DNA from 3 places in the Agarivorans sp. Alg241-V36 genome. Region 2 is predicted to be linked to each of the others. Evidence: predicted binding sites of a transcription regulator. Region 2 holds the regulator's gene; each other region holds the start of a gene.
What was found. Region 2 encodes NrdR, which represses ribonucleotide reductase genes. Its sites were predicted from a motif close to AAACACNANATNTNGTGTTT; they were not measured.
Positions count from the first base shown of each region.

Region 1: nrdA (class 1a ribonucleoside-diphosphate reductase subunit alpha) is a predicted target of NrdR. The motif match lies at 1,692-1,711, and genes of this name have one in related genera.
Region 3: nrdD (anaerobic ribonucleoside-triphosphate reductase) is a predicted target of NrdR. The motif match lies at 3,044-3,063, and genes of this name have one in related genera.

Region 1 covers NZ_UNRE01000001.1:752,612-763,225, forward strand. Annotated here, with positions in the region: gene nrdA (class 1a ribonucleoside-diphosphate reductase subunit alpha) at 1-1,630, opposite strand, end outside; gene G6R11_RS03590 (HAD family hydrolase) at 1,921-2,595, opposite strand; gene ubiG (bifunctional 2-polyprenyl-6-hydroxyphenol methylase/3-demethylubiquinol 3-O-methyltransferase UbiG) at 2,595-3,317, opposite strand; gene gyrA (DNA topoisomerase (ATP-hydrolyzing) subunit A) at 3,523-6,228, shown strand; gene serC (3-phosphoserine/phosphohydroxythreonine transaminase) at 6,336-7,424, shown strand; gene hisC (histidinol-phosphate transaminase) at 7,434-8,543, shown strand; gene aroA (3-phosphoshikimate 1-carboxyvinyltransferase) at 8,560-9,840, shown strand; gene G6R11_RS03620 (EAL and HDOD domain-containing protein) at 9,999-10,614, shown strand, end outside.
Region 2 covers NZ_UNRE01000001.1:386,168-396,781, forward strand. Annotated here, with positions in the region: gene glyA (serine hydroxymethyltransferase) at 1-167, shown strand, start outside; gene G6R11_RS01835 (ribbon-helix-helix domain-containing protein) at 522-854, opposite strand; gene G6R11_RS01840 (DJ-1/PfpI family protein) at 929-1,489, opposite strand; gene nrdR (transcriptional regulator NrdR) at 1,843-2,292, shown strand; gene ribD (bifunctional diaminohydroxyphosphoribosylaminopyrimidine deaminase/5-amino-6-(5-phosphoribosylamino)uracil reductase RibD) at 2,293-3,426, shown strand; gene G6R11_RS01855 (riboflavin synthase) at 3,426-4,082, shown strand; gene ribBA (bifunctional 3,4-dihydroxy-2-butanone-4-phosphate synthase/GTP cyclohydrolase II) at 4,147-5,259, shown strand; gene ribE (6,7-dimethyl-8-ribityllumazine synthase) at 5,363-5,833, shown strand; gene nusB (transcription antitermination factor NusB) at 5,849-6,265, shown strand; gene thiL (thiamine-phosphate kinase) at 6,270-7,247, shown strand; gene G6R11_RS01880 (phosphatidylglycerophosphatase A) at 7,272-7,751, shown strand; gene G6R11_RS01885 (ABC transporter substrate-binding protein) at 8,142-9,731, shown strand; gene G6R11_RS01890 (ABC transporter permease subunit) at 9,790-10,614, shown strand, end outside.
Region 3 covers NZ_UNRE01000008.1:181,821-192,434, forward strand. Annotated here, with positions in the region: gene G6R11_RS18250 (EAL domain-containing protein) at 1-315, shown strand, start outside; gene nrdG (anaerobic ribonucleoside-triphosphate reductase-activating protein) at 316-786, opposite strand; gene nrdD (anaerobic ribonucleoside-triphosphate reductase) at 787-2,907, opposite strand; gene rsxA (electron transport complex subunit RsxA) at 3,253-3,831, shown strand; gene rsxB (electron transport complex subunit RsxB) at 3,841-4,401, shown strand; gene rsxC (electron transport complex subunit RsxC) at 4,402-6,744, shown strand; gene rsxD (electron transport complex subunit RsxD) at 6,737-7,807, shown strand; gene rsxG (electron transport complex subunit RsxG) at 7,797-8,429, shown strand; gene G6R11_RS18290 (electron transport complex subunit E) at 8,441-9,124, shown strand; gene nth (endonuclease III) at 9,121-9,753, shown strand; gene G6R11_RS18300 (2OG-Fe(II) oxygenase) at 9,966-10,614, shown strand, end outside.

The DNA of each region.
Region 1 (10,614 bases), 370 kb from region 2:
AAGTACGGTGAGTAAGGTTGTTAGCACTACCATCACTGTATTTAGTGCCATTTTTAGCCAAGTAGTAGGCGTAGTTGATAACACCTATACCTAAAGTACGGCGGCCATCAGAGCCTTTTTTCGCGGCTTTAATTGGGTAGTCTTGGTAATCGAGCAGGCTGTCTAGGGCGCGCACCGCAAGATCAGACAATTCTTCTAGCTCATTTAAGTCTTCAATCGCACCTAGGTTAAAGGCTGAAAGAGTACACAGTGCAATCTCGCCATTCTCATCATGTACATGTTGTAGCGGCTTGGTTGGTAAGGCAATTTCTAAACAAAGGTTAGATTGGCGTACCGGCGCTTGTGCTGGGTCAAATGGGCTATGGGTATTACAGTGGTCTACGTTTTGAATGTAGATTCGACCGGTTGAGGCGCGCTCTTGCATTAGCAACGAGAACAGATCAACGGCTTTAATTTGCTCTTTACGAATGCTTGGGTCTTGCTCGTATTTTACATACAAGCTTTCAAATTTGTCTTGGTCTTCAAAGAAGGCGTCGTAAAGCCCAGGCGCATCACTTGGCGAGAATAGGGTGATGTTTTCACCTTTCACCAAACGTTGGTACATAAGCTTGTTCAGCTGCACACCGTAGTCCATGTGACGTACTCGGTTGTCGTCTACACCACGGTTGTTTTTAAGCACTAGCAGTGATTCTACTTCTAGGTGCCAGAATGGATAGAAAATAGTAGCTGCACCACCACGAACGCCGCCTTGTGAACAACATTTAACCGCAGTTTGGAAGTACTTATAAAACGGAATACAACCCGTATGGAAGGCTTCGCCACCGCGAATTTCACTGCCTAGGGCACGAATTCGACCTGCGTTGATACCAATGCCAGCGCGCTGTGAAACATAAGTCACAATAGATGAAGCAGTGGCGTTAATTGATTCCAAGCTATCGCCACATTCAATTAATACACAAGAGCTAAATTGACGAGTAGGGGTACGTACACCCGACATAATTGGCGTAGGTAGCGAGATTTTAAACTTCGAAGTAGCGTCGTAGAAGCGGCGGATGTAATCAAGGCGCACCGACTTGTCATAGTGAGCAAATAAGCAAGCTGCTACCAAAATGTATAGGAACTGGGCGCTCTCGAAAATCTCACCGGTCACTCGATTTTGTACTAGGTATTTACCTTCAAGTTGCTTTACCGCGCCGTAGGAGAAGTCCATGTCGCGCCAATGGTCGATAAAATCGTCCATTTGGGCAAATTCTTCAGGGCTGTAGTCTTTAAGCAAATGCATGTCGTAGCGGCCAGCTTCACACTGTTTTACTACGTGGTCGTAAAGCTTAGGTGGCTCAAATTGGCCATAAGCTTTTTTGCGTAAATGGAATACCGCTAAGCGGGCTGCCAAAAACTGGTAATCTGGGGTTTCTTGAGAGATTAAATCTGCCGCAGCTTTAATAATGGTTTCATGAATATCTTTAGTGGCCATGCCATCGTAGAACTGGATGTGAGACTTAAGTTCTACCTGCGATACCGAGACATTTCTTAGGCCTTTGGCGGCCCACGTTATCACTCGGTGAATCTTGTCTAAGTTGATCGCTTCTTGTTTACCGCTGCGTTTGGTTATCAGAAGATCTTTATTCATGAAGGGGAGGCCCTGTTATCCTAATTTCGCTACTGCTTATCTAGTACTGCTATTTTTCCTTAGCCACTAGATATAGTGTTTTCAAATTTTATGGATACAAGATAATGAGGTTTTGGCTTTTTCGCAAGTCTTGGCAAACTTGAAGATATTGTGTATAACTTGCAAATAACTCAGCTATGTTAGTGCTTACTAACTAGCTATCTATATAAGCTGACTAAGCTTGCATTAATGCAAGTTTTTTTTCATAAATTTTTACTGAAAAAATTTATTTTTATAAAACTTGAACTTGCTTACAAATCGCCCAGCCAGTCGCTTATTGTTTGTTCGAGGTGTTCACTTTTTTGGCAGTGTAAATCTGCCGCCCATTGATCAACCTTGTCTTCCTCAGAAAGATAACCCCATAGGGCGAGCAAAGTGGTCATATTGGTATTATTACCTGCTTGAATATCACGTTCAGCATCGCCTACATATAGGCAGTTTTCAGGTTCAACCTTTATGGTCTGGCAAGCCAGTAGCATGGGGGCGGGATCAGGCTTACGCAGTGGCAAGGTATCTCCACCAACCAATACGCCAGACTGTTCAAATTCGGGAAAGAAGCGAAGTAACTGCTTACTTAAGCCTTCGGGCTTATTGGTAATCACTCCCCAAGGGATTTTGTTTTGGTTAAGCCATTGTAATGATTGCTTAATACCGGGAAAAAAATCGGTGCCGTGGCAAATGTTTTGCTCATAGTAGTCAAGTAATTGTTGGCGTAATTCAGCTTGGGGCTGTTGTTCCCAAAGGCTGCCAAAGCCAGCCTTTAACAAACCAATTGCACCGTGAGAACTAAGCTGGCGTGCTTGAGCTAAGCTGAGCTGTGCTTGTTGGTGTTGATCTAGCACATAGTTAGCAGCTGCGCCTAGATCTGGAGCTGTATCAAGTAAGGTACCATCAAGGTCGAACAGTACTGCAGCTTGTTTATTCATTATTGCTCCGGCTTAGCTAATTGCACCATGTAATTAACATCTACGTTTTTGCTTAAACGAAAGCTTTCAATAATAGGGGTAAATTGCACACCGCTAATGGCTTCGCTGCGTAAGTTGCTTTGATCGGCCCAAGCTAGTAGCTCAGAAGGGCGAATGAACTTGTCATGCTGATGAGTACCGTCAGGCACAATCTTCAGTAACTTTTCTGCTGCCAAAATCATATAAAGGTAGGCTTTGGGGGTCCTATTAATCGTAGATACAAATATTTTCCCACCTGGTTTAACCATGCTGGCACATGCTGCAATCACTGAGCCAGGATCGGGTACGTGCTCTATCATCTCCATGCAAGTCACCACATCGTAGTGAGCTTGATGAGTTTCTGCGTGTGCTTCTGCCGTGGTTTGCAAGTAATTAAGTTGGCTACCGGTTTCTAAAGCATGTAGCTTGGCCACTTCAATTTGTTCTTTGCCCATATCTATAGCGGTTACATCGGCACCGCGAACTGCCATGCTCTCGGCTAGAATACCGCCACCACAGCCTACATCGAGTACTTTCTTGCCAAATAAACCTGCTGCGCCACGCTCAATGTAGTCTAAACGCAGTGGATTGATTTGGTGTAGGGTTTTGAATTCCCCTTGTTTATCCCACCATCGTGAGGCTAAGCCTGCAAAATGAGCAATTTCTTGATGGTCAACATTTTCGTTGCTTTGAGGGTGTTCCATAAAGTTGTCAATCCACATCAGTATTTGTAGGCATTATAAGAACTTGTTCATTGCAGTCACTAGCTTTTGTTCAATTCTTGAGTTTTTTCATTTTTCTAACTGAAAAGAGCGACATCAAGCCTGTTAAGGCGGTTATTTTATGGTAAAGTTTGCGATTACGCTTAGTAATAGTAAAAAGCAATAAAAACGAAGGATTTTGTCGTCTATGAGCGATCTTGCAAAAGAGATTACGCCAGTCAATATCGAGGATGAGTTAAAGAGCTCATACCTTGATTATGCCATGAGCGTTATTGTGGGCCGTGCTTTGCCAGATGTACGTGATGGTTTAAAACCAGTGCATCGCCGAGTGCTATTCGCAATGAACGTATTGGGCAACGACTGGAACAAACCGTACAAAAAATCTGCCCGTGTGGTAGGTGACGTAATTGGTAAATATCACCCACACGGTGATAGCGCTGTTTACGATACAATTGTTCGCATGGCGCAGCCGTTTTCGCTGCGTTACATGTTGGTAGACGGTCAAGGTAACTTTGGTTCAGTGGACGGCGATTCTGCGGCGGCCATGCGTTATACCGAAATTCGTATGGATAAATTAGCCCACTCATTGCTGGCTGATTTAGATAAAGAAACCGTAGATTTTGTGCCCAACTATGATGGCACCGAACAAATTCCTGAAGTATTACCAACCCGCGTACCCAACTTATTGGTAAACGGTTCTTCTGGTATTGCTGTAGGTATGGCAACCAACATTCCGCCACACAACTTAACCGAAGTGGTTAATGGTTGTTTGGCAATGATTGAAAACCCAGACATCACTATTGATGAGCTGATGGAATTCATTCCTGCCCCTGATTTCCCTACCGCCGGTATTATTAACGGCCGTGCTGGTGTGATTCAGGCTTACCGCACCGGTCGCGGTAAAGTTTCTATTCGTGCTAAAGCCGAAGTGGTTACCGATAAAAACGGTAAAGAAACCATTATTGTTCACGAGATCCCATATCAAGTGAACAAGGCTCGCCTTATCGAGAAGATGGCTGAGTTAGTTAAAGATAAGAAGCTTGAAGGTATTTCAGCACTGCGCGATGAGTCTGATAAAGACGGTATGCGTATTGTTGTAGAACTTAAGCGTGATGCTGTGGGCGAAGTTGTATTGAACAACTTGTACTCTCAAACGCAAATGCAGGTGTCTTTTGGTATGAATATGGTGGCTCTAGATAACGGCCAGCCTAAGATATTCAACCTGCAGGAGATGATTGAGTGTTTCATTCGTCACCGCCGTGAAGTGGTAACACGCCGCACCGTATTTGAATTACGTAAAGCGCGCGACCGTGCCCACATCCTTGAAGGCTTAGCCATTGCACTAGCCAACATCGATGAAATCATCGAACTAATCAAAACCTCTCCAACGCCTGCCGAAGCAAAAGCTGCATTGGTTGCTAAAGGTTGGGATTTAGGTGCTGTAGCTGCCATGCTAGAGCGCTCTGGCGACGATGCTGCGCGCCCAGATTGGTTAGAAGCTGAGTTTGGTATTCGCGATGGCCAGTACTTCATTACGCCAATCCAAGCTCAAGCAATTCTAGATTTACGTTTACACAAGTTAACCGGTCTAGAACACGAAAAAATCATTGGCGAATATAAAGACCTATTGGATCTTATCGCTGAGTTGCTCTTCATCTTAAACAATCCAGATCGTTTGATGGAAGTGATTCGTGACGAACTTGTAGAAGTGCGCGAGCAGTTTGGTGATGAGCGTCGCACCGAGATCTCAGCGAACAGTGCTGATATTTCTCTAGAAGATTTAATTAACGAAGAAGACGTGGTAGTAACCCTATCTCACGAAGGCTACGTTAAGTACCAACCGCTAACCGAGTACGAATCTCAGCGTCGTGGTGGTAAAGGTAAAGCTGCAACTAAGATGAAGAATGAAGACTTCATTGAGAAACTGCTAGTGGCCAATACTCACGATACAGTGTTGTGTTTCTCAACGGTGGGTAAGGTTTACTGGATGAAAGTGTACCAGTTGCCGCTAGCCAGCCGCCAAGCGCGTGGTAAGCCAATTGTTAACTTACTGCCGTTAACCGACGATGAGCGTATTACCGCTATTTTGCCAGTACGTGAGTACGAAGAAGACAAGTTCATCTTGTTTGCTACGGCTAATGGTACCGTTAAGAAAACCCCGCTAACTGCGTTTAAACGTCCGCTATCTAGCGGTATTCGTGCGATTAACCTGAACGATGATGACAAGCTGATTGGTGTTGATATTACCGACGGTAATAACGAAATCATGCTGTTCTCAGATGCGGGTAAAGTGGTTCGCTTTAACGAGAAACAGCGCGATAGCGAAACCGGCGCCGTGAAGCTTGACCCAGAAACTGGTGAAGAACTATTGGCATTGCGCCCAATGGGTCGTACCGCTGCTGGTGTTCGAGGTATTTCACTTGATGCCGGCCAGAAAGTAGTATCGTTGATTGTGCCAACTGGTGACGGTGATATTCTTACCGCTACCGAAAATGGCTACGGTAAACGTACCAAGCTTGATGAGTACCCAGCTAAGAGCCGCGCGACTAAAGGTGTGGTTTCTATTAAGGTGAGTGAGCGTAACGGCCTAGTGGTTGGTGCGGTTCAAGTCACCGAAGCTCAAGAGATGATGTTAATTACCAACGGCGGCACCTTGGTGCGTACCCGAGTTAACGAAGTTTCTCTAGTTGGGCGTAATACTCAAGGTGTTACCTTGATTCGTACTTCTGAAGATGAAAAAGTGGTTGGCTTACAGCGAATCGATGAAATTGAAGAAGACGAGTTTGAAGAACTAGCTGAAGGCGAACAAAGCGCCGAAGCGAGTGAAGCCACGCCGAGCGAGGATGCACCAAGTGCAGACGATGCTGGTGAAGCAGAGCCCGATCAGCAATAAGCTACAAATGTAATAACAACGGGCGGCTTTTAGCCGCTCGTTTTAGTTTAAAAAGAAAATACGAACCACTTAAGTGGTCGAACACAACATAGAGTAAGAGATTTAGCATGGACAAAATCTATAACTTTTGTGCAGGTCCTGCGATGTTACCTGAAGCGGTGATGAAGCAGGCGCAAACCGAGTTTTGTAACTGGCAAGGTTTAGGCGTGTCGGTGATGGAAGTGAGTCACCGCGGTAAAGAATATATCGCTATGGCTGCTGAAGCCGAGCAAGATCTTCGCGATTTATTAAACATTCCTGATAATTACAAAGTGCTGTTTTGCCAAGGTGGCGGGCGTGGCCAATTTGCTGCTGCACCTTTAAATCTGCTTGGCAATAAAAAGTCGATTAGCTTTATTACTACTGGCCAGTGGTCGAAAGGCGCGGTAGCAGAAGGCGAGAAGCACGCTCAAGCCCAGGTATTTGATGCGCTAAGCACCAATGCTGATGGCCAAATCAGCGTTAAGCCAAGTAACCAGTGGCAACTTGATAAAGACGCGGCCTATGTTCACTATTGCCCGAATGAGACCATTGAAGGCATTGCCATTGATGAAATCCCTGATGTGGGAGACATGGTATTAGTCGGCGACTTCTCTTCTACGATTTTGTCGCAGCCTATAGATGTGAGCAAGTTTGGTCTAATTTACGCTGGTGCTCAGAAAAACATTGGTCCTTCTGGTTTAGCCATTGCTATTGTTCGTGACGATTTGCTGGATAACGCACACCCACTAACGCCTAACATCTTTAACTACAGCTTATTAGCGGGTAGTGATTCAATGTTTAATACACCGCCTACTTATTCATGGTATTTAGCGGGTTTAGTATTTAAATGGCTTAAGCAGCAAGGTGGTTTAAGTGCTATGGCTGAAAAGAATACAGCCAAAGCCGAGTTGCTTTACTCATATATTGATAGCAGCGACTTTTACCAAAACAATGTAGCCAGCGAGAATCGCTCTAAAATGAACGTGCCTTTCCAGTTAGCGAATAGTGAACTGGATGCAGCCTTTTTAGCTGAATCAGCGGCAGCCGGCTTGGTAACCTTAAAAGGGCACCGAATTGTTGGCGGTATGCGTGCTAGCATCTACAACGCGATGCCTATCGAAGGCGTACAAGCTTTGGTTGATTTTATGGCAGACTTCGCTCAGCGCAATCGTTAAGGAGCATTCATGACTTGTGATTTCCATGCTTTGGCTAACCAAGGCATCCAAGGTTTACATCCTTATCAAGCTGGTAAGCCAACCGACGAGCTAGAGCGCGAGTTAGGCATAAGCAACATCGTTAAGCTTGCTTCTAATGAAAACCCGTTGGGCATGAGCCCACTGGCTTTGGCGGCCATAGAAAAAGCCACGGGTGAACTAACCCGCTACCCTGATTCAAACGGCTTTTACTTAAAGCAAGCGTTGGCAGACAAATATGACTTGGCCGCCGAGCAATTCACTTTGGGTAATGGCTCGAATGATGTTCTGGATTTGATTGCTCGCATATTCGTGAGTAGCGAGCACGAAGTGGTGTTCTCGCAACATGCATTTGTTGTTTACCCTATTGTGACGCAAGCTATTGGCGCAAAAGCGGTGGTTGTGCCCGCTAAAGACTGGGGGCACGATTTAGATGCCATGGCCGCTGCGATTACTAATAAAACCCGCTTGGTATTTATTGCTAACCCTAACAACCCTACCGGTACCTTTTTAAGCAGCGAAGCGCTCTATAGCTTCATGCAAAAGGTGCCAGAAAACGTGGTGGTGGTATTGGATGAGGCTTATTACGAGTACTTACCCGAGCAGGAGCAAGCGCCTTCTACAAGCTGGTTGAGCGAGTTTAGTAACTTAGTGATTACTCGCACCTTTTCAAAGGCTTATGGTTTGGCGGGTTTGCGAGTGGGTTACGCTATCTCAAATCCACAAATCGCCGATTTGCTTAATCGTTTGCGTCAACCGTTTAATGTGAATAGCCTTAGCTTAGTGGCAGCAGCAGCAGCGCTAAAAGATGAACAGTACTTAGAGCAAAGCGTTGCCTTAAATCAGCAAGGCTTAAGCTTATTAAGCGAGTTCTTTAATCAAAACGGTATTAGCTATATTCCTTCTAAAGGGAACTTTATTAGCTTTTTAGCGCCAAGCGGCGATGCTCAAGAACTTTATCAGCAGCTATTGCACAAAGGCGTGATAGTTAGGCCGGTGGGCCCCTATCAAATGCCTGGCTATCTGCGTGTAAGCATCGGTACCGAACAAGAAAACCAAACTTTTATTAATGCTTTAAGCCAGCTAATTGGCTCAAATTAAGTAGAGATTTCGATTCATGGAACAATTAACTTTACAGCCTATTTCTCGTATTAACGGTGAAATTAATTTACCTGGCTCAAAAAGCGTATCAAATCGCGCATTGTTATTAGCAGCACTGGCTGAAGGCGAGACCGTATTAAGCAATCTGCTAGATAGCGACGACATTCGACACATGTTAAATGCACTTAAAAAGCTTGGTGTTAGCTACCAGCTTTCTGAGGACCGCAGCCGTTGCACGGTTACAGGTTTAGGTCGAGCTTTTGAAGTTGCTCAAGCCGAAGAGCTGTTTTTAGGTAATGCTGGTACAGCAATGCGCCCTTTGTGTGCGGCATTATGTTTAAGCCAAGGTGAGTTTACTCTAACTGGTGAGCCTCGTATGGAAGAGCGCCCAATTGGCGCCTTGGTTGATGCGCTGCGCCAAGTGGGAGCCGATGTTACTTATTTGAAGAATGAAAACTATCCTCCTTTAAGTATTAAAGGCACTGGCTTAGCTGGCGGAAAGGTAGATATCGACGGTTCAGTATCTAGCCAGTTCTTAACGGCGTTTTTAATGGCTGCACCTTATGCCCAACAAGATACCGAAATTAGTATTGTGGGTGAGCTGGTATCAAAACCCTATATCGATATTACCCTTAAAATGATGGCCGCTTTCGGTGTGGAAGTTGAAAACGATAACTACCAACGCTTCATCGTTAAAGGCCAGCAAACTTATCAAGGCGCTGGTGAGTTTTTAGTTGAAGGTGATGCCTCTTCGGCTTCTTACTTCCTTGCTGCTGGCGCCATTAAAGGTGGTGAAGTAAAAGTTACCGGTGTAGGCAAAAAGTCTATGCAGGGCGATGTATTGTTTGCCGACGTATTAGCTGCAATGGGCGCTGAGATAGAGTGGGGCGATGACTACATTATCGCTCGCAGCGGAGAGCTAAGCGCAGTAGATATGGACATGAACCATATTCCTGATGCTGCGATGACTATTGCTACAACTGCATTGTTTGCCAAAGGTACTACTGCCATTCGTAATGTATATAACTGGCGAGTAAAAGAAACCGATCGACTAGCAGCAATGGCCACCGAGCTTAAAAAAGTGGGCGCAACAGTAACTGAAGGGCACGACTTTATTGAAGTGACTCCGCCTGCAAGCTTGAATCACGCGGCGATTGATACCTACGACGATCACCGTATGGCGATGTGTTTTTCTTTGGTTGCCTTAAGCGATACACCCGTAACAATTAACGATCCAAAGTGTACTTCTAAAACATTTCCTGATTATTTTGAGCGCTTGCAGCAACTTAGCGAATAAAACTATCGAAATGTGTTGATAACTTAGTTAGTCTTAAAAGAGTCACTTTTGTGACTCTTTTTTTACGTCTGTACTTTGGCTCAAGCAGATAGTTTGAGCTTATTAATATAAAGGCAAAAAGCCACATCATAAAGTACGGCAGAAACGGTAACTGGACTATGAATGTTTATACTGCGCGGCAGGCGATCCTCGATCGCCGGCAGCGGGTAGTAGCCTACGAGCTACTTTTTCGGGATGGACCTGATAATGTCTTTCCCGACGTTGATCCACACGAAGCAACCTCCAAGCTGATTATTCGTACTCAGCTAAATGACGGTTTGAATGCGATCACCCAAGGCAAACCTGCCTTAATTAATTTCCCCGAAGAAAGCCTTCATTCTGAAATGATAAAGCTACTGCCAAATAAGCAAGTGGTGATAGAGATTTTGGAAGACGTAAAGCCCAGTGAAAAGCTCTATAAGCGCTGTCAGTCTTTGTTTCATCGAGGCTATCGGCTGGCTTTTGACGACTTTGTCTACCGTCCAGAGTGGGAACCATATTTAAAGTTTGTTCGGCTAATTAAAGTAGATATACAGCGTACGCCGTTTGATCAACTAGAACCGCTGTTTAGTGCTATTAAGTCACGCAAAAACATTAAGTTATTGGCTGAAAAGGTTGAAACGCAAGCGGAATACCAACAAGCTAAAGAACTAGGGTTTAACTTCTTTCAGGGCTATTATTTTTGTCAGCCTGAAATGCAGGTGACAAAAGACATTGATGCTAGTTATCTGATGA
Region 2 (10,614 bases):
GTATTGGTACTCCTGCAATTACTCGTCGTGGCTTAGATGTAGCCGCTTCTAAAGAGTTAGCGGGTTGGATTTGTGATGTATTAGATAATTTACAAGACGAAGCGGTAATTGAACGTGTTAAAGGCCAAGTGTTAGAACTTTGCCAACGTTTCCCGGTCTACGCTTAAGTAAGCATGTAAAAGTCAGGGATTGACGGAATAATAGAAAGGAGGCTTTGGGCCTCCTTTTTTTGTTTTCGTTTGCTAGTCAAACTACGGATAATTAAGACTAAATGTGAATAGGAACACAAACCAAGGAGGGATAGGCTAGGTTTTAGCCTGAGAAATATACAGTTGGTACTGAAATTGCTCAGCTTTTAAGACCTAATTGATAAGTCAAATTACCAGCGGTAGATGGTAATTGTTAACAAGAGAGAATCACCATGGACATGAATCCTGTGGCTAGCGCAAAAAGACTAATGATTATGCAGTTTGTTATTTGGGGCAGTTTTATGCTGTTCATCATTTCTTAGTTTGCGCGCATTAAACAAAACCATTGGCAATGGACTTGCCTGAATCTGCTTGATTAAGCGAGGGCTTAGTTAATGCTAATCGCTTACCTTGATTAAGGTGGGTGGTGCAGGCCACTCTAAGTAAAGATGTAAAATTGCCTACCTTTTCATCTCGTTGTAATACCTCATGGTAAATTTGCGTTAAAAAGCCTGCCAAACTAAGGTTGGCCTCTTCGGCTATTTGTTCCAGTAGTTGCCAAAAAATAGCTTCTAAGCGAATACTGGTGACCACGCCATCTAAACGTACAGAACGAGACTTTAATTCGAACAACTCTGCTTCGGTGCCAGAATAAATTTCACACATAGCCAAATCCACCATGATTAAACCGAAGTCTAATCATGGTATATAAAGTCAACTTTTGCCGTTTCACTTTGGTATTAAGCCAATAACTTATTAAATTGAGCCAGCCATTGTGGGTGGGCAGGCCAAGCTGGAGCGGTGACCAAGTTTCCATCGGTGACGGCTTGGTCAACGGCAATATCGGCATAATCGCCGCCAGCAGCGGTAACCTCAGGGGCGCAAGCCGGATAGGCAGAAATCTGTCTCCCAGAGGCAATACCTGCCGCTGTTAATAGCTGCGCGCCATGGCAAATTGCCGCTATAGGCAGTTGTTTATCGGCAAAGGCTTTAATTATTTCTAAGACCTTAGCGTTTAAGCGCAAGTATTCCGGAGCACGCCCGCCAGGCAGTAATAGAGCGTCAAATTCATCGGTGTCAATGTCAGCAAAACTGCCATTTAAGGTGAAGTTGTGCCCTGGCTTTTCGGTATAGGTTTGGTCGCCTTCAAAGTCGTGAATAGCGGTTTTAATTTGTTCACCACTACGTTTTTCTGGGCAGGTGGCGATTACTTCATGACCAACCATTTGCAGTGCCTGAAAGGGCACCATTAATTCGTAATCTTCTACAAAGTCACCTGCAATAATCAGTACCTTCGCCATGATGTATTCCTTAACAAGTTGTTTACATTTTTGCTTCAGCCTAACTTGAGTGGGAAGTTAAGCGGTAGTAATTGGTTACTACGTAAGCACTGTATGCTTGTGTAATATCGTTAACTTTAGGCTAATCAGTCGCTTAATAAGCTAGGGGCTAAAGGGGAGGTATTTGGTGTGTTGGCTAAAGTGAGAGCTAATCCTCATTTTCCTCTCGTCACTAGCTTGGCGCTATTCTCTGTGGCCAAGACCCTATTCATTCAAAGGAATTATCGGTATTTTCGATAGTTACGCTTTAGCTAACCTGTACCTCTGGCGGTTTAGCAGATAAAATTGCCGGATATTCGAATAAGGGATCTCCCATGCATTGTCCATTTTGTTCTGCTCATGAAACTAAGGTTATTGACTCGCGTTTGGTTGCCGATGGCCACCAAGTAAGAAGGCGTCGTGAATGCTTAGAATGCCATGAGCGCTTTACCTCTTTTGAGCTGGCCGAACTGGTTATGCCAAGAGTGATTAAAGGCAACGGCATTAGGGAACCCTTTAACGAAGAGAAAATGCGTGCAGGCATGATGCGCGCATTAGAAAAACGTCCGGTGAGTGTTGATCAAGTAGAGCAAGCGGTTAATAAAATTAAGTCGCAATTACGGGCCACCGGCGAGCGCGAAGTCGCCACTAAGTTCATTGGAAAAATTGTTATGGAGCAATTGATTGGCTTAGATAAAGTGGCCTATGTGCGCTTTGCTTCGGTTTATCACTCCTTTGAAGATATCAAAGAATTTAGCGATGAAATTGCTAAGTTGGAAAAGTAAGTGAGCTTTAGTATTCAAGACTGCCAGTTTATGGCAAAAGCCATTGCTCTTGCTAAGCGTGGAAGGTATACCACGGCACCCAACCCTAATGTGGGTTGTGTATTAGTAAAAGACGGTCAAGTTATCGGTGAAGGTTTTCACCGAAAAGCCGGTGAAGGGCATGCCGAAGTAAATGCGGTGGCAGACGCCAAGCAAGGCGGTTTTAGTTTAAAAGGGGCGACCTGTTATGTCACCCTTGAACCCTGTAGTCATGTAGGCAGAACACCAGCTTGCGCCACCATGTTAGTCGAGCTGCAAGTGGCCGAAGTGGTTATCGCTATGGTTGATCCTAACCCTCAAGTGGCTGGGCGTGGCATAAAGCGTCTTGAAGAGGCTGGAATTAAGGTTCGAACAGGCCTTATGGAACAGGCCGCGCGCGCACTTAACCCAGGCTTTCTCAGCCGTGTAGAGCGTAAGCGTCCTTTTGTGCGCTTAAAACTTGCTGGCTCTATTGATGCTAAAACAGCCTTGGCTAATGGTGAAAGTAAGTGGATTACCTCTGCTCAGTCTCGCAGTGATGTGCAAAGAGAACGAGCAGCCAGCCATGCTATTTTATCTACCGCTACTACGGTTATTCGTGATAACGCTAAGCTAAACGTTAGGTTTAATGAACTTGCTAGCCTTGCTACTCAGCTAGATGAAGCAAGTCTTCGCCAGCCGCTACGGGTGATCATTGACCGTAAACAGCGTCTTGCTGAAGCCGCTCAAGACCTTAATATTTTTAAACATAGTGAGTCACTGTGGCTGGCTGGTCATCGGCCGCAAGCGCAATTGCCAGCTGCAAAACAGCTGGTGATTGAAGATACGCCGAGCTTTTTGCAGCAATTAATGCAGCAACTGGCTGAAGCTGAAGTCAATGATATTTGGGTTGAGGCTGGGGCTAACTTTGCTGCGGCGCTAATTCAAGCCAACTTAGTTGATCAACTTATTTGTTATCAAGCAGGTTTGTTGATGGGAGCCGATGCTCATAGTTTGGTGGGCCTAGAGGGTTATCAGTCAATGGATGCCTTAAATTCTTGGCAATGCCTTGAAACTCGCCGTATTGGCCCCGACATTAAAACTATCTGGATCCCCCAAGCACAGGGCACACATTAATGTTTACTGGAATAATTGAAGCCCTAGGCAAAATTTCTCGCATTGAAAAACGCAGTGGCGACGTGCGATTAAACATCGCCACTGTCGACTTAGATATGTCAGATGTAAGGCTTGGCGATAGTATCGCGGTAAACGGTATATGCTTAACTGTGGTCGATTTCAGCGCGGAACACTTTTGCGCTGATGTATCCACCGAGACTTTAAGTTTAACTTCGCTGGCTAAATGTAAGCAGGGCGACAAAGTGAACTTAGAAAAAGCGATGTTAGCCACTAATCGATTTGGTGGCCATATTGTCAGTGGCCATGTTGATGGCTTAGCCGAAGTTGTCAGCATTAGTCCAAGTGCTCGGGCGATTAATATCTGGCTAAAGGTTCCCCATGATCTAGCACGTTACATTGCGCATAAAGGATCGATAACCGTAGATGGAATTAGCTTAACGGTGAATGAAGTACAACAGCAACAGCTACGTTTAACCATTATTCCCCATACAGCCGAGCAAACAACCATTGGCGCTTGGGCTCCGGGGCAAAAAATTAACGTAGAAGTTGATGTGATTGCTCGCTATGTAGAGCGTTTAATCGGCTATGCTGATGAGAACACTAACGATTCAAAAATAAATACTGCATTTTTGGCACAGCACGGCTTTTTAAAGTAGCTGCGTAATAAAGATGCTCTATTAACAATAAATACTCTCCCTCAAAGGTAATAAAGGTTTTGCTATGTCACTAAGCAGTATCGAAGAAATTATTGAAGATTTACGCCATGGTAAAATGGTGGTGTTAATGGATGACGAAGATCGCGAGAACGAAGGTGATTTGATCATGGCTGCCGACATGGTAACGCCAGAGGCCATTAACTTCATGGCTACCTATGGTCGTGGATTGATTTGTTTGCCAATGACTAAACAGCGCTGCCAACAACTTAAGTTGCCGCTGATGGTTGACGTAAATACCGAGCAGTTTGCCACTAACTTCACGGTATCTATCGAGGCTGCTCAAGGAGTGACCACCGGTATTTCTGCAGCCGACCGTTCGCGCACGGTTCAAGCTGCGGTAGCACGTGATGCAAAACCTAGCGACATTGTAATGCCTGGCCATATTTTCCCTTTAATGGCGCAAGAAGGCGGCGTATTAACCCGCGCAGGTCACACCGAAGCGGGAACCGATCTAGCCCGTTTAGCAGGACGAGAGCCGGCAGCAGTGATTGTTGAGATCCTTAATCAAGACGGCACCATGGCACGGCGCCCCGATCTCGAAGTATTTTGTAAAGAACACGACTTAAAGATGGGCACTATTGCCGATCTCATCGAATACCGTAATAACAACGAAACTACTATTGAACGCGTGGCAGAATGTAAAATGCCAAGTCGCCATGGTGATTTCAAGCTGATTACCTACCGCGATACCATCGATGAAAAAGTGCACTTTGTTATGCAAGCGGGTGAGATTAAAGAAGATGAAGCCACTTTAGTGCGCGTGCACTTGCACAATACCTTTAGTGATTTATTAGGCAGTGATCGAGCTGGAAAAATGAGCTGGCCACTAGACAAGGCCTTAGGAAAAATTGCTCAAGAAAATGGTGTGTTGGTATTGCTTAGCACTGATGACAAAGCCGATAACTTGATTGACCAAGTTAAGGCCTTTGCATTGCAAGATCGTGGTGAAACCCCAGCACAAAAACAAGCACAAAGCGCTTCACGTACCGTGGGTGTGGGCTCGCAAATATTAGCCGATTTGGGCGTGAGTAAAATGCGTTTGTTAAGTTCGCCTAAACGCTACCACGCTTTATCGGGCTTTGGTTTAGAAGTGGTTGAGTACATCGACCAAGAATAATTCCTGTATTAGTTGTAAATAATTTTATTAAGGGCCTAGCTGATTAGTTGTGCTAGAATAGCGCGATTTTTTTGATGGACTCAAAGAAAAGGCAGAATTAAGTATGAAAGTAATTGAAGCAAATTTAGCTACACCAAACGCTAAAGTGGCTATTGTTATCGCTCGTTTTAACAGCTTTATTAATGAAAGCTTGTTATCTGGCGCTGTGGATACCCTGACTCGCCAAGGCGGAATTAGCGATGACAACATTACTGTTGTTCGTGTGCCGGGTGCAGTAGAAATTCCACTGGCTGCTAAACGCATTGCAGCAAGCAAAAAGTACGATGCTATTATTGCTTTAGGTACGGTAATTCGTGGTGGAACTTACCACTTTGAATTAGTGGCTAACGAATGCCACAAAGGTTTAGCGCAAGTTATGATGGAATTTGATATTCCAGTTACCTTTGGCGTGCTTACTACTGAGTCTATCGAGCAAGCGATTGAACGCGCTGGCACTAAAATGGGTAATAAAGGTACCGAAGCTGCCCTAAGCGCTTTGGAAATGATCAACTTAGTTGATCAGATAGAAGTTTAATTTGAGGAATTCTCTGTGAAACCAGCTGCACGTCGTAAAGCTAGGCAATTTGCTACTCAAGCAATTTATCAATGGCAGGTGACCAAGGACAGCGTTGCTAACATCGAACATCAGTTCTTAACCGAACAAGATATGAGTAAGGCCGATGTTCCGTATTTTTCTACTCTGCTATCTGGCGTAGTAGCAAATAGCGAAAAGCTAGATCAAGCGATGAGCTCTTCGCTTTCTCGTAAGTTAGAAGAGTTAGATATTGTTGAACACGCAATTTTATTGATTGGTGTTTACGAGCTGTTAATGGTGAGCGATGTGCCACCTAAAGTTGTGATTAACGAAGCGATTGAATTAGCTAAGTCATTCGCCGCTGAAGATAGCCACAAGTTTGTTAATGGCGTGCTAGATAAAGTACTACGTTTACAGCAGTTTAAGTCTTAGTTACATGTCATCTCAGCCTCCTTTGGGTGAATTTGATATCATCGAAAAGTTTTTCCAGCGCAGTGCTTCACGCCCCGATGTATTACTCGGTGTCGGCGATGACGCAGCGCTGGTAACGATTCCCGAGAATAACCAGATCGCTATTTCTACCGACACTTTGGTAGAAGGTGTACACTTTTTCTCTGATATCCCACCTCGCGCGCTTGGTCATAAAGCACTTGCGGTTAATTTAAGTGACATGGCTGCCATGGGCGCAGAGCCGCGTTGGGTGACCTTAGCGATCACCTTACCGGAAATTGACGAAGCATGGCTAGCCCAATTCAGCAAAGGCTTTTATGACTTAGCTGAATACTTCAATGTAGCGTTAATTGGTGGCGACACCACTAAAGGCCCCTTAAGTATTACCGTAACGGTTCATGGCGTTGTACCTAACGGCAAAGCCTTGCGTCGCGATGGGGCCAAGCCAGGTGACTGGGTATATGTGACTGGCAATATTGGTGACTCTGGCCTTGCGCTGGCACACCTTCAAAACAAAATCAGCTTAAGCCCTCAGCAGTTAGAGCTAAGTTTAAAGCAGCATTATTACCCACAACCTCGGGTGCTTGCTGGCTATGGCTTACGTGACATAGCCTCTGCAACCATTGATATTTCAGACGGTTTATACAACGACTTACAGCATATCCTCAGAAAGAGTCATTGCTCGGCGACCCTAAAGCTAGACAATCTGCCGTTGTCAGAAACCATGAACGAGGCGGTGGGTGTGGACCAAAGTATCGCGCTAGCCTTAAATGGCGGCGAGGATTACGAGCTGTGCTTTACCGTACCAGAATCTAATAAAGGTTCGGTGGATACGTCTTTATCTTATAGTGGTGTGCCTTATACCTGTATTGGGCAACTAGCGCCTGGCCATGGCGAGATAAAGCTAAAATATCAGGATAAACCTTATCAAATCGAACCCACCGGTTGGGATCACTTCAATTAGTCCTAGCGAGTAGCGAGAACTGCAATGGATAAAGCCTTAGCCAAATTAAGCTTACGTAACCCTCTTCACCTATGTGCACTTGGCTTAGGCAGTGGTTTGGCCCCCAAAGCGCCGGGCACTTTTGGCACCTTAGCAGCCATTCCTTTGTATCTAATACTCGCACCATTGCCTATTTGGGCTTACGTGGCGGTATTAATCATAAGCTTTGTTTTTGGTGTTTGGTGCTGCCAAAAAGCCAGTGATGCGATGGGGGTGCACGATCATGGCGCCATTGTATGGGATGAGTTTGTTGGTTATTGGATTACCATGTTTATGGTGCCGCTATCACCGCTTAATGTGCTGCTTGGTTTTGTGTTATTTCGCTTTTTCGACATATTGAAGCCTTGGCCAATCAAAGTTTTGGATAAAAAAGTTCACGGCGGCTTTGGTATAATGATAGATGACGTATTAGCTGGCGTGTTTGCCGCAATATCGTTGCAAATTGTGCTGTTTGTCCTCGCTTAACAGAGCATTCTCTCTGCTTGCCAAATTTGTTCTCCCCCAAATATAGTTAAATCTGCTTATGCACCCTCTGCATAAGCTTATTCTTTATTGCATAAATATGACGATATATCGAATCCTTAATCACTATCACTATGTTCTGTGATTTTTGGATTATAAAATCCTGTTTATGCTATTTACAGTGGCAGATAAAAATACTAATTTATTACGGGCAAAAAGCGGATCAGGCTTGTTTAAGTCTTGCTCAGTTAACAATTGTTGCTTGTACAGCGACATTTGCTAGCGCAGGGTCTAGATTTATCAAGAACAATAATTATTAGTCTATTCGCAAACACACCGGAAATGCAGCCACAACGGTTGCATACATGACAAGATGTCACACGGAGAATCATAATGAAGAAAGGATTGGCGAAGCTGTCACTTGCACTTGTAGCTAGTGCGGTAGCTGTGGGCGTTCAAGCGCAAACATTTGTCTTCTGTTCAGAAGGCAGTCCAGAAGGTTTTAACCCAAGCTTATATACAGCGGGAACCACTTTTGATGCGTCTTCTAAGACCATCTTCAACCGTTTGGTTGAATTTGAAGTAGGCACAACCAATGTTGTTCCAGGTTTGGCAGAGTCTTGGGATGTTTCTGAAGATGGCCTAGAGTACACCTTTCATTTACGCAAAGGCGTAAAATTCCACAGTCAGAAGAAAGGGTTTAAACCTTCTCGCGAATTTAATGCTGACGACGTAGTGTTCACTTTTGAACGCCAAGATGACCCAGAGCATCCATACCATAAAATATCGGGTGGTTCTTACGAGTACTACAGCGGTATGGGTATGAACGACCTAGTAAAAGAAATCGTTAAAGTTGACGATTACACGGTTAAGTTTGTACTAAGCAAACCTGAAGCTCCATTTATTGCAAACATGGCGATGGACTTTGCTTCTATCTTCTCTGCTGAGCAGGCTGATGCAATGCTAGCTGCAGGTACTCCGGAGAAATTAGACTTAGACCCTGTGGGTACTGGTCCTTTCCAAAAAGTACAATACCAAAAAGATTCAATTATTCGCTACGTAGGTAATGCAGATTACTGGCAAGGCGCGCCAAAAATTGACCGTTTGGTATTCTCAATTACACCTGATGCTTCTGTTCGTTACGCCAAGCTTAAAGCAGGCGAGTGTCATGTAATGCCTTATCCAAACCCGGCTGATGTTGAGCAAATGCAAAAAGATGCTGACATCAACCTTATGAGCCAAGAAGGCTTGAACGTAGGTTACTTGGCCTTTAATACCCAAAAAGCGCCATTTGATAACGTAAAAGTTCGTCAAGCGCTTAGCCTAGCGGTTAACAAGCAAGCGATTATCGACGCAGTGTTCCAAGGCAGCGGTAAAATTGCTAAAAACCCAATTCCACCAACAATGTGGTCTTACAACGAAGATACCGTTGACTACCCATACGATCCGGTTAAAGCAAAAGCTTTACTGGCTGAAGCGGGTGTGACTGATCTTAAGACCAACATTTGGGCAATGCCTGTACAGCGTCCTTACAACCCTAACGCTCGTCGTATGGCGGAAGTGATTCAAGCTGACTGGGCAAAAGTAGGCGTACAAGCTGAAATCGTTAGCTACGAATGGGGTGAATACCTTAAGCGTTCTAAGCAAGGTGAGCACGATACCGTGTTACTTGGTTGGACTGGTGATAATGGTGACCCAGATAACTTCCTAAGCGTATTGCTAGGTTGTGATGCTGTTGGTGGTGGTAACCGTGCTATGTGGTGTCATAAGCCATTTAACGACGTAATCATGAAAGCTAAGCAGATTTCTGTGCAAGCTGAACGTGCACCATTGTACGAAGAAGCACAGTTAATCTTTAAAGAACAAGCTCCGTGGGTAACTATTGCTCACTCAGTGGCTTACAAGCCAGTTCGTAAAGAAGTTCAAGGCTTCAAGATTGATCCATTAGGTGGTCACCACTTCTATGGCGTGTCGCTAAAATAAACATACTTAAGGGGCTGGCAACAGCCCCTTTCCTTCCTTCAGACACAGAGCTGTAGTTATGTTCCAGTTTATTATAAAAAAATTGATGTTGGTGATACCCACCTTCATCGGCATTACTCTTTTAACCTTTACTTTGATTCGCTTGATCCCTGGCGACCCAATCGAAGTAATGGCAGGTGAAAGGGGCGTGTCTCCTGAACGTCACGCAGCCTTGCGTGCCGAGTTGGGCTTAGACCAACCCTTGTTGGTCCAATACTTTGATTATGTGAAGAATATTGCGAGTGGCGATCTTGGACGTTCATTAATCACCAAGACGCCAGTAACCGAAGAATTTATGACCTTGTTTCCAGCCACTGTAGAGTTGGCTAGCTGTGCAGCATTGTTTGCCATATTGGTAGGCTTGCCCTGTGGCATTATTGCGGCAGTGAAACGGGGTTCCTTATTTGACCACTCGGTCATGACCTTTTCTCTCACCGGCTATTCCATGCCCATATTTTGGTGGGCCTTGCTGTTAATGCTGGTGTTCTCGGTTAACTTGGGGATAACCCCAGTGTCCGGGCGGCTCGATGTGACCTTTTGGATAGATGAGGTCACCGGTTTCATGTTGATTGATACCTTACTCTCCGATGAAGACGGCGCATTTTTATCGGCGCTGCATCACTTAGTACTGCCAAGTATTGTGTTGGGTACCATCCCGATGGCGGTGATCGCCCGAATGACCCGTTCTTCAATGCTAGAAGTACTGGGCGAAGACTACATTCGTACCGCCCGTTCAAAAGGTATGGCGCCATTGCGAGTGATTGTGGTGCATGCTTTACGTAACGCCTTAATACCGGTAATCACCGTTATTGGCTTGCAGGTAGGCATTTTGTTATCGGGAGCC
Region 3 (10,614 bases), on a different contig from region 2:
AAACTGTTCGAAGTGCTTCGCCGGAACAGCTGCCACACTGCCATTGCTGATTTTGGTAACGGTATTGGTTCGTTTAAGTTATTTAAAGAACTTAAACCTAACTACGTAAAGATCAGCAGTGATTTAGTGCAGGCTCTTGAAAGTGATAAAGCCAATCAACAATTTGTAAGTATGTTGGTAGAAGTATCACATCGACTTGGTTGCCAAGTTATTGCTCAAGGTGTTGAAACCTTAGAGCAAAAACAACTGCTTGAATCGATGTATGTAGACAGCTTGCAGGGCTACTTAATATCTCGCCCCGAGCTTATTGCTTAATTACTGAAGGGGTTGGCAGTGGATGATTTGATTGCTACTGCCACGCCATTGTAATTTTGGATCAGCCAGTTCTTGCTCAAATTTTCCATCTATTAAGGTATCTACTTGTTTAACGATGGCCTGTTGTTGCTGGCTTAGTTCTTCTAGGCGATACCCGGTCCACATCCAAATATCTTTACCAGCACACTCTGTTTTTACCCGCTCGACTAGGCGTTGTACAGCATCTAAATTATTAGGATGCAGCGGGTCGCCGCCACTTAAGCTAAGCCCCTTTCGGCGAATCCTTGTGTCGTTTAAATCATTGATGATCTGTTGCTCTAACTCTGCGGTGTAAGCGTGACCCGCATCGCAACGCCATGACTTTTGGTTATAGCAACCGCGACATTGGTGCTCACAGCCAGCAACAAACAAGGTACAGCGTGTACCTTGTCCGTTCACCACATCTACCGAATGGTAACTCAAATAATTCATTTACAAATGTTTCACTCGGCGTTTAACTTCTTCTTGTTTGCCATAGTTAAATGGACGTGCATCAGGGCTTCCTAAATAGCCACATACTCGTCGAGTAACAGATACCTTACTCGATTCAGTATTGCCACAAGAAGGACACTCAAATCCCTTACTGGTACAGTTAAACTCGCCGGTAAAATCACACTCGTAACATTCATCAATAGGCGTATTAGTGCCGTAATAAGGAACGCGACTATAGCTGTAATCCCAAACATCTTCTAAGGCTTCTGTGTTGTGCTGCATGTTCGGATATTCACCGTAACAGATAAAACCGCCACTGGTTACAGAAGGATAAGGCTGTTCAAAATCAATCTTGTCGAAAGGATTTACTTTCTTTTCTACATCTAAGTGGAAGCTATTGGTGTAGTAACCTTTATCAGTTACGCCCTCAATCACCCCAAACTTTTTAGCGTCTAAGCGGCAGAAGCGATCGCATAAGTTTTCGCTTGGCGTGCTATATAAGCTGAACGCGTAACCACTTTCTTTTTCCCAACGTAAAGTGGCTTGTTTTAAGGCAGTCACGATGCCGATAGCTTTTTGTTGTAGCTGTTTGCTGTCGTAAACGTGGTCGCTGTTTTCGTATAGAGCATTTACGGTTTCATGTAAGCCAATGTAACCTAATGAAATTGACGCTCGGCCATTCTCAAAGATTTTCGACACATCATCTTCGGCATTTAAACGCACACCACAAGCACCTTCCATATATAGGATTGGAGCAACCTTTGCCTTCACACCTTTTAGGCGAGAAATACGACTATCTAATCCGTGTTTCGCTACGCTTAAACGCTGATCGAGAAGTTCGAAGAAGCGTTGCTCATCACCTTTGGCCTCTATGGCGATGCGCGGTAGGTTTAAGCTGACCACACCAAGGTTATTACGACCATCATGAATGTCTTTACCTTCTTCTTGGTAGTGACCTAAGAAACTACGACACCCCATTGGGGTTTTAAATGAGCCCGTTACTTCGACAACTTTGTCGTAGTTTAGGATATCCGGATACATGCGTTTAGAAGCACATTCTAATGCCAACTGCTTAATATCGTAGCTTGGATCGGTTTTCTTATGGTTTAAGCCATCTTTAATTGCAAATACAAGTTTAGGGAACACCGCTGTTTTGGCATTTTTGCCTAACCCTGCAATACGATTATCTAGGATTGAACGTTGAATGAGTCGCGAAGCCCAGCAAGAACCCAAGCCAAAACCAAAAGTAACAAATGGTGTTTGCCCATTCGCAGTGTGTAGGGTGTTTACTTCGTACTCTAGAGACTGGAATGCATCGTGACATTCTTTTTCAGTTTGTGCTTTAGCGTAAGCTTCGGCATCCGCTATTTGCCATTTATTCGCAGTAGCTAAGTGCTTTTCGTGACTTTTAGTTACGTAAGGCGACAAAATCTCATCGATGCGATTAATTGTTGTGCCACCATAAATATGACTGGCAACCTGAGCGATGATTTGGGCAGTTACGGCAGTCGCCGTTGAAATTGATTTTGGCGTTTCAATTTCAGCGTTACCCATTTTGAACCCACCGGTTAACATGCCTTCTAAGTCGATAAGCATACAGTTAAACATTGGGAAAAATGGCGCGTAATCTAAATCGTGAAAATGGATTTCGCCTGTTTCGTGTGCCTTTACAACGTCACGCGGAAGTAAGTGAGTTTTTGCGTAGTGCTTTGCCACAATGCCCGCTAATAAATCGCGTTGAGTTGGGATAACCTTGCTGTCTTTGTTAGCATTTTCGTTTAATAGCGCTGCGTTACTTTGCTCAACCAAACCACGGATTTCAGCGTTCAGTACACTACGCTTTTCGCGCGCAACATCACGGTCGTGACGATACTCAATGTAGGCTCTGGCTAAGGTTTTGTTGTCACTTTCCATCAAGTAGTTTTCTACCGAAGATTGGATATCATTGATATCTACTTCAGGTAAGTTCAAAAACTGCTCGGTTACTTTTTGGGTAATTTGTAATGCAACTAGGTTATCCTTAACACCTAAAGCTTCTGCTGCTTTAAGTACTGCATCTACAATCCGCTTTGCGTCGTAAGGTACACGGCTTCCGTCTCGTTTTATCACGACTGTTTTCACGATTTACGCTCCAATTTCACTCACTCACTAAATAAAAAACTGTGGAACCCGCGCCGCTAAAGGCTTCTAACAATGAACTGCTCAAAAATGCGCCCAATGTGATGGTTATCCATATATTGTGGTTAAGGATTTTAGATCCCACTAGATATAGTAGTCGAGAGATTTTAAGGATAAAGCAAATACAAATGATCGAGATCAACCGAAGGGTAAAAAGTAGATTTAATCGCTCAAAAATGATTCACAACTCACAGCAAATTTTTAGCGCCTTTTCCACATTGAAGTCACGGTTGTTATACGTACCACAAACAAGGATAATAGCGGCTCGTTCCGCTGCATCTTATTTAAATGACTGAATATTTGTTATTATTAATCAGTACCGTACTGGTTAACAATTTTGTGCTGGTTAAGTTTTTGGGTCTATGCCCATTTATGGGTGTGTCCAGCAAAGTAGAAACCGCTATAGGTATGGCTTTAGCGACCACTTTTGTGCTTACCCTCGCCTCAATGAGTTCTTATCTAGTAGAACAATACATATTGTTGCCACTAGATATTGTGTATCTGCGCACCATGAGCTTTATCTTGGTAATAGCCGTTGTCGTGCAGTTCACTGAGATGTTTGTACAAAAAGCCAGCCCAGCGTTACACCGAGTATTAGGCATTTATCTACCGCTTATCACCTCTAACTGTGCGGTATTAGGCGTGGCGCTATTAAACATTAATGAGCAGCATGATCTATTTGAATCAATTATCTATGGTTTTGGCGCAGCAGCGGGTTTCTCTCTAGTGTTAATTTTGTTCTCAGCAATGCGTGAGCGCTTAGTGGTAGCTGATATACCACTACCGTTTAAGGGTGCGGCGATCGCCATGATCACGGCGGGGCTTATGTCCTTAGCCTTTGTCGGTTTTACTGGATTAATTAAGTAGTATATTTAGATGTTAGAAGCACTCATTGCAATCACCCTGTTAGCCTTAGTCTTCGGTGGAATACTGGGTTATGCAGCTATCAAATATAAAGTTGAAGGCAACCCAATTGCCGACCAAGTGGAAGCATTGCTGCCACAAACACAGTGTGGCCAATGTGGTCATCCTGGTTGTCGCCCTTATGCCGAAGCCATTGCTAATGGTGAAGCTATAAATAAATGCCCACCAGGTGGCGAAGAGACAGTAGTAAAACTAGCAGAATTACTTGGGGTTGAAGCGATCCCTCTGGATGAATCAGCCTTTAAAGAAGATGACCGAAAAAAAGTTGCCTACATCGTAGAAGATGCGTGTATCGGTTGTACCAAGTGTATTCAAGCCTGCCCTGTTGATGCCATTATGGGCGCTAATAAACACATGCACACCGTTATTACTAAAGAGTGTACCGGATGTGAGCTTTGTGTAGCCCCCTGCCCAACCGACTGTATTGAAATGCGCCCGATACCTACAACAACCAAGAACTGGGATTGGAAATTGAACCAAATTGATGTCGCAATCATCGAGGAACAAAAATAGATGGTGGCGTGGTTAGACAAAATTAAGCAGGGTTTTACTTGGAACTACCAAGGCGGTGTTCACCCAGAAACCAAAAAACAGGATATCAACTGTGATAAACCTGAACTTATTAACTTGCCTAAAGAGTTAAGTATACCCGTTCAGCAACACATCGGCAGCGCGGGAAAGTTACTCGTAGAAGTTGGCGAAAAGGTATTACGTGGGCAAGCCTTAACTGAATCTCAGTTCTTTCAAGCACCACCAGTTCATGCCTCACTTTCTGGTGAGATTATCGCGATTGAGCCAAGAGTATCAGCGCATGCTTCAGCCATTCCCGAGTTAAGTGTTGTGATCCGCGTAGATGCAAAGCAACAAGATGCCCAATGGCCAAACCCTCTGCGTGATGAAGAGTTAAGCCCTGAAGCCATTTGCCAACGCGTTCATTTATCAGGAATATCCGGTATGGGTGGCGCAGGCTTCCCTACAGCTTTAAAAATTACACCGCACAAGCCTTTGGATGTACTGATTATAAACGGCGCCGAATGCGAGCCCTATATATCAGCAGACGATTGTTTAATGCAGAACTATGCCGCTGAAATTATTGGTGGTGTTGCTTTACTGCAAAAAGTACTCAAGCCAGCGCTTACCATTGTTGCAGTCGAAGATGATAAACCTAAAGCCATTAAAGCCTTAGAAGCCGCTAGCACACAAGATATCATCATCCGAAGCATTCCCACCAAATACCCTTCTGGTGGCGAAAAACAACTTATTCAAGTACTTACTGGAAAAGAAGTTAAGGCTAATCAGCTACCGATTGACTTGGGCATGCTGGTGCAAAATGTAGGTACTGCTTACGCCGTACATCGCGCAGTCACACTTGGCGAACCTTTAATATCCCGAATAGTCACACTCGCAGGTGATCTTGTAACAAGCCCAAGCAATTACTGGGTACCAATTGGCACAGCAGTAAACGATGTGATCAGCAAAAAGCTGCAGGGTGAACATAACGCACCTACCATCATGGGCGGCTCAATGATGGGCTTCATGCTGCCTAACAACCAAGCACCGGTGGTTAAAACAACCAACTGCTTAATTGTTAATAATCCAATGGCAGCTGACAATGAGTCACCGTGTATTCGTTGTGGCGAATGTGCTCAAGCCTGCCCAATGGGGTTGCTACCTCAGCAGTTGTATTGGTATGCCAAAGGCGATGAGCTGAACAAAGCGCGTAACTTCAATATGATGGACTGCATTGAATGTGGAGCCTGTGCCTTTGTGTGTCCAAGCGAAATTTCTTTGGTGCAACACTACCGAACAGCAAAAGCCAAAATACGCAGTGAAGATTTAGCGCAAAAAGAAGCAGATATAGCCAAACAGCGCTTTGATGCTCGCCAAGCGCGTTTAGAAAAGGACAAGTTAGAACGCAAAGCAAAACATCAACAAGCTGCTTTACGTCGACAAGCTCAAGCAGAAGACAGTGCTAAGCAAAATAAACCTGATCCCGTTGCTGCAGCATTAGCAAGAGTAAAAAACAAACAAGCCGGTAGCCCAGCAGCTAAACAAGATGAAACCGGTGAATGGGTACCAGATAACCAAGCGGCGATTGCTGCTCGTGAAGCTCTTAAAGCTGAAAGAAGAGCTAAGCGAGACGACGAAAGCAAAACTAGCCCTAACCCAGCGGTCGCGGCAGCTATCGCGCGCGCAAAAGCCAAGAAGCAACAAGGTCAAGAATCCGAAACTACTGCAGTTGAAGGCGAAGGTAGCAAATCTAGTAACCCTGCTGTGGCTGCCGCCATCGCAAGGGCTAAAGCGAAGAAGGCTGAAGCTCAACAACAAACAGAGCCCACTACCGCTACTAATCCAGCCGTGGCCGCTGCGGTAGCACGAGCGAAAGCAAAAAAACAAGCTAGCCAAGAAGCAAGTACAGACCAAACTGGCGACAGTTTAAATAAGCCTGCAGCAAAATCTTCAGCAAACCCAGCTGTTGCTGCAGCAATAGCCAGAGCTAAAGCCAAAAAAGCAGCGCTAGCTGAATCTGAGGAAGTTAATGAGTTAGCTAGCAAGACTAACAACAAGGATGATGAAGCCTTTGAGTCCACTTCTGCTGGCGGTGAAGCTGTTCAACAAAACACACTGAGTGATGGAAGTGCTAATGCTAGCGATAGCAAGTCTAAGGCTATAGCCGCAGCAGTTGCCAAAGCTAAAGCCCAAAAGGCCAATATCGCCGATACAGTAGCTGATACAAACTCAAGCCCAGAAAAACCAGCTAAAAAAGTTAACCCCGCGGTTGCCGCGGCAGTTGCTCGCGCTAAAGCTAAAAAGCTCGCAGAACAACAGCGCGAAGAGAAAGACACAAATGAATAGCACTAACATAAAAAGCTCTCCTTTCGTTAGAAAGCCCCTAAAAACCAAAACATTGATGTTTTGGGTGATTCTTTGCCTTTTGCCAGGTTTATTAGTTCAAAGTTTTCATTTTGGAATAGGCACCTTAATACAAGTAATGCTCGCATCAACCGTAGCGGTGTTGAGTGAAACCTTAGTGCTTATCTTGCGCAAGCGACCAATATGGCCAACCATAAGTGACAACAGTGCATTGGTCACCGGCATTTTAATTGGGTTAGCACTTCCAGCCTATGCTCCTTGGTGGATAGCGCTGATCGGTACTTTCTTTGCGATAGTTGTTGTAAAGCATTTGTATGGCGGGCTTGGACATAATATTTTTAATCCAGCTATGGCTGCATACGTGTTGTTGCTGGTGTCTTTTCCGGTAACCATGACAAGCTGGATGCCGCCGCAGAGCTTGTTAGTTGAGAGCTTGTCTAGCATCGATGGTTTTTCGCTAATTTTTAACGGTTTTACTGTAGACGGTTTTAGCATTAAACAAATTGCTAGCATCGATGGTCACACCATAGCTACGCCTCTTGATGAGATGAAAACACAACTCACTTTAGGTTTTACTTCTACTGAAATTTCTAGCCATGAGATCTACAGCGGCTTTGCAGGTATTGGTTGGCAATGGATTAACGTAGCCTACTTAGCAGGTGGTTTAGCACTAATTTACTTAAAAGTAATTCGCTGGCATATTCCTTTGGCTTTTGTAGGGACTCTTTTTGTTTTGAGTCTGCTTTCTGCTGCTATCAATCCTGACCATTCTATTCCTGTGTTGCTACAACTATTTTCTGGCGCAACCATGATTGGCGCATTTTTCATACTAACCGACCCAGTAAGCGCAGCAACTAGCAACCTAGGCAGAATGATATATGCAAGCTTAGTTGCACTATTAGTATTTGTGATCAGGAATTATGGCGGCTACCCAGACGCAATCGCCTTTGCAGTTTTGCTCGCCAATATGGCAGTGCCAATGATAGATCACTTCACCAAACCCCGCGTATATGGTTACGGCGAAGGAAGTAGCAATGACAACTAAACGCCAATCAATGACAAAAAACGCGGCGATGTTGGCCTTGTTCGCCTTTGCCTGCACTTTGTTAGTTGTCATCGTTAACTACTTCACAGAGCCAAGAATTGAACAACAAGTTAAAGCTCAACTGATTAGATCAACCAATGAAGTCTTATCAGAAGAATTGGCCACTAGCGATTATCAGCAACGGTGTTTAATCGTTAAAGAACCCCAGTTTTTAGGTAGCGATAAAGACCAAACCATTCGACTCATTGAGTTAAACCAAGTTACAGCTGCATATGTTTACCAGACTATCGCCCCAGATGGTTACAGCGGTCAAATTCGCCTGCTAGTAGGCTTAAACGCAGACTCAACGATTAGCGGAGTTCGTGTAGTACAACACAACGAAACACCGGGTTTAGGTGATAAAGTAGAAACTCGAAAGTCTGATTGGATTTACCAGTTTAACGGCCAAGGCCTGATAGATGAAAAAGATTCTCGCTGGGCCGTAAAAAAAGACGGCGGCCAATTTGACGCCTTTACTGGCGCCACAATTACACCACGCGCCGTGGTAAAAGCAGTCAAAAACGTATTAATTTATCACGCCAAAAATCAGCAAAGCATTAATGACAATGCTACAGATTGTTAAAGGAATATTTGATGAGCGAATATAAGCAATTAGCTTGGCAAGGCCTTTGGAAAAACAATCCTGGATTAGTTCAGCTGCTAGGCTTGTGCCCTCTGCTTGCTGTTACCTCTACGGTAACTAATGCGCTTGGCTTGGGTGTAGCAACCATGCTGGTACTGATTGCCTCAAACACAACGGTATCACTGATTCGTAAATGGGTAGCTAAAGAGATCCGCATTCCAGTATTTGTTATGGTGATTGCATCCTTTGTTACCTGCATACAACTGTTGATGAATGCTTATACCTATGGCTTGTATCAAAACTTGGGGATATTCATTCCCCTCATTGTGACCAACTGTATCATTATTGGCAGGGCCGAGGCGTTTGCTGCGCGTAACAGCGTTAAGCCAGCGGCATTTGATGGATTAATGATGGGTCTAGGTTTTGGACTTGTGCTAGTAGCGGTTGGCGCTATTCGAGAGTTATTAGGCAATGGCAGTTTGTTTTACGGAATTGAGCTGCTGCTGGGCGAATGGTCATCCTTCTTATATGTTCAAATCGTCGATTTTAACGAACACTTTTTAGTTGCGATTCTTCCTCCTGGCGCATTTTTGGTAATGGGTTTTATCATCGCCCTAAAAAATGTGATTGATAACAAAGCTAAAGCCAAACAAGCATCAGCAGAACCACTTTCAGATAGTACTCAAAGCGCATGAACAAACAAAAACGTTTAGAAATACTTACTCGTCTTAGAGATAACAACCCTCACCCAACCACTGAGCTAAACTTCTCTAGTCCTTTTGAGTTGCTCGCAGCAGTTTTATTATCAGCGCAAGCCACAGATGTGTCGGTAAACAAAGCAACCGATAAACTCTACCCGGTTGCTAACACGCCTCAAGCCATTTTTGATTTAGGTGTAGATGAGCTAAAAAGCTACATTAAAACCATTGGCTTGTTTAACTCGAAAGCTGAAAACTTAATTAAAACCTGCAAAATTCTCCTGGAACAACACGGCGGTGAAGTTCCAGAAAGCCGAGAAGCCTTAGAAGCGCTGCCAGGCGTAGGAAGGAAAACTGCCAACGTAGTGCTAAACACCGCGTTCGGTTGGCCAACCATCGCTGTGGACACCCACATCGACCGCGTATCTAATCGCACCAAATTCGCCATGGGTAAAAACGTGGTTGAAGTTGAAAATAAACTTTTAAAAGTCGTTCCAAAAGAATTTAAAGTCGATGTACACCACTGGCTTATTTTGCATGGCCGTTATACTTGTGTTGCACGTAAACCGCGTTGCGGCTCATGCATTATTGAAGATTTATGTGAGTATAAAGATAAAGTCGACTAAATGTAGTGCCTGAGTTGTATCAACAAAATATCGGTCTGTTAGATAAGGTGGTAGACCCATTTCAAGTGCAGTTTTCGCCAACGCTCGCTACGACTCTTAATAAAAAATGAATTCTGATTCAATTGAATGCCCATTTATCTAAGCCATTAAACATAATAGATTTGCTCTCAAGTTAGTCGGGAATTCCCAATTACAAAATCAGGAGAGCGTAAATGAAAAATGCCGCAATAAGCCTAAATAGTGAACTTGAAAAAGCTCGCGCACTAACACTCCCCTCAAGGCAAGACATGCTTGCGCGTTCACCTTCTGTGCAGTCATTTTGGATTAACAACCAACAGCTGCTCGCTAATGCATGGAGTGAATGGGAACAATCTAGCAGTGGCTCAATACTTGTTTCTGGCGAATCTCTACTAGATGAAAAATTACAAAGCGCTGTAAATACGGCTTGGCAAGATCCAACAACCGAAATCCTAGTTAAAGATTTGTGGGAAGAGGCAGCTCCTGGTGTATACACTGCGCAGTTTTTTAGCCCTGAAAAACTAAGCGAGTTACGCCAATACTTAGATAGTGTAGCCACTGCGGATATACCTTTAAGACCGCCCTATGGAATAGTACTGAATCGACATGGCGCGATGCTTGACGAACGATCAGAAGGTTATCTTGCCGCTCCAAGTTTTCAGGCGTTTTACCGAGTATTACTGGACAAATACATGCGCCCGATTGCGCGCCTGTTGTTTCCAGAAATATATGGCTACGACAACCAAACTTTTGGTTTTTCTATTCAGTGGCAAGCTGGAATGGACACATCTCTGCGCCTTCATACCGATGCGTCCTCGGTAACAATGAATATTAATATGAATT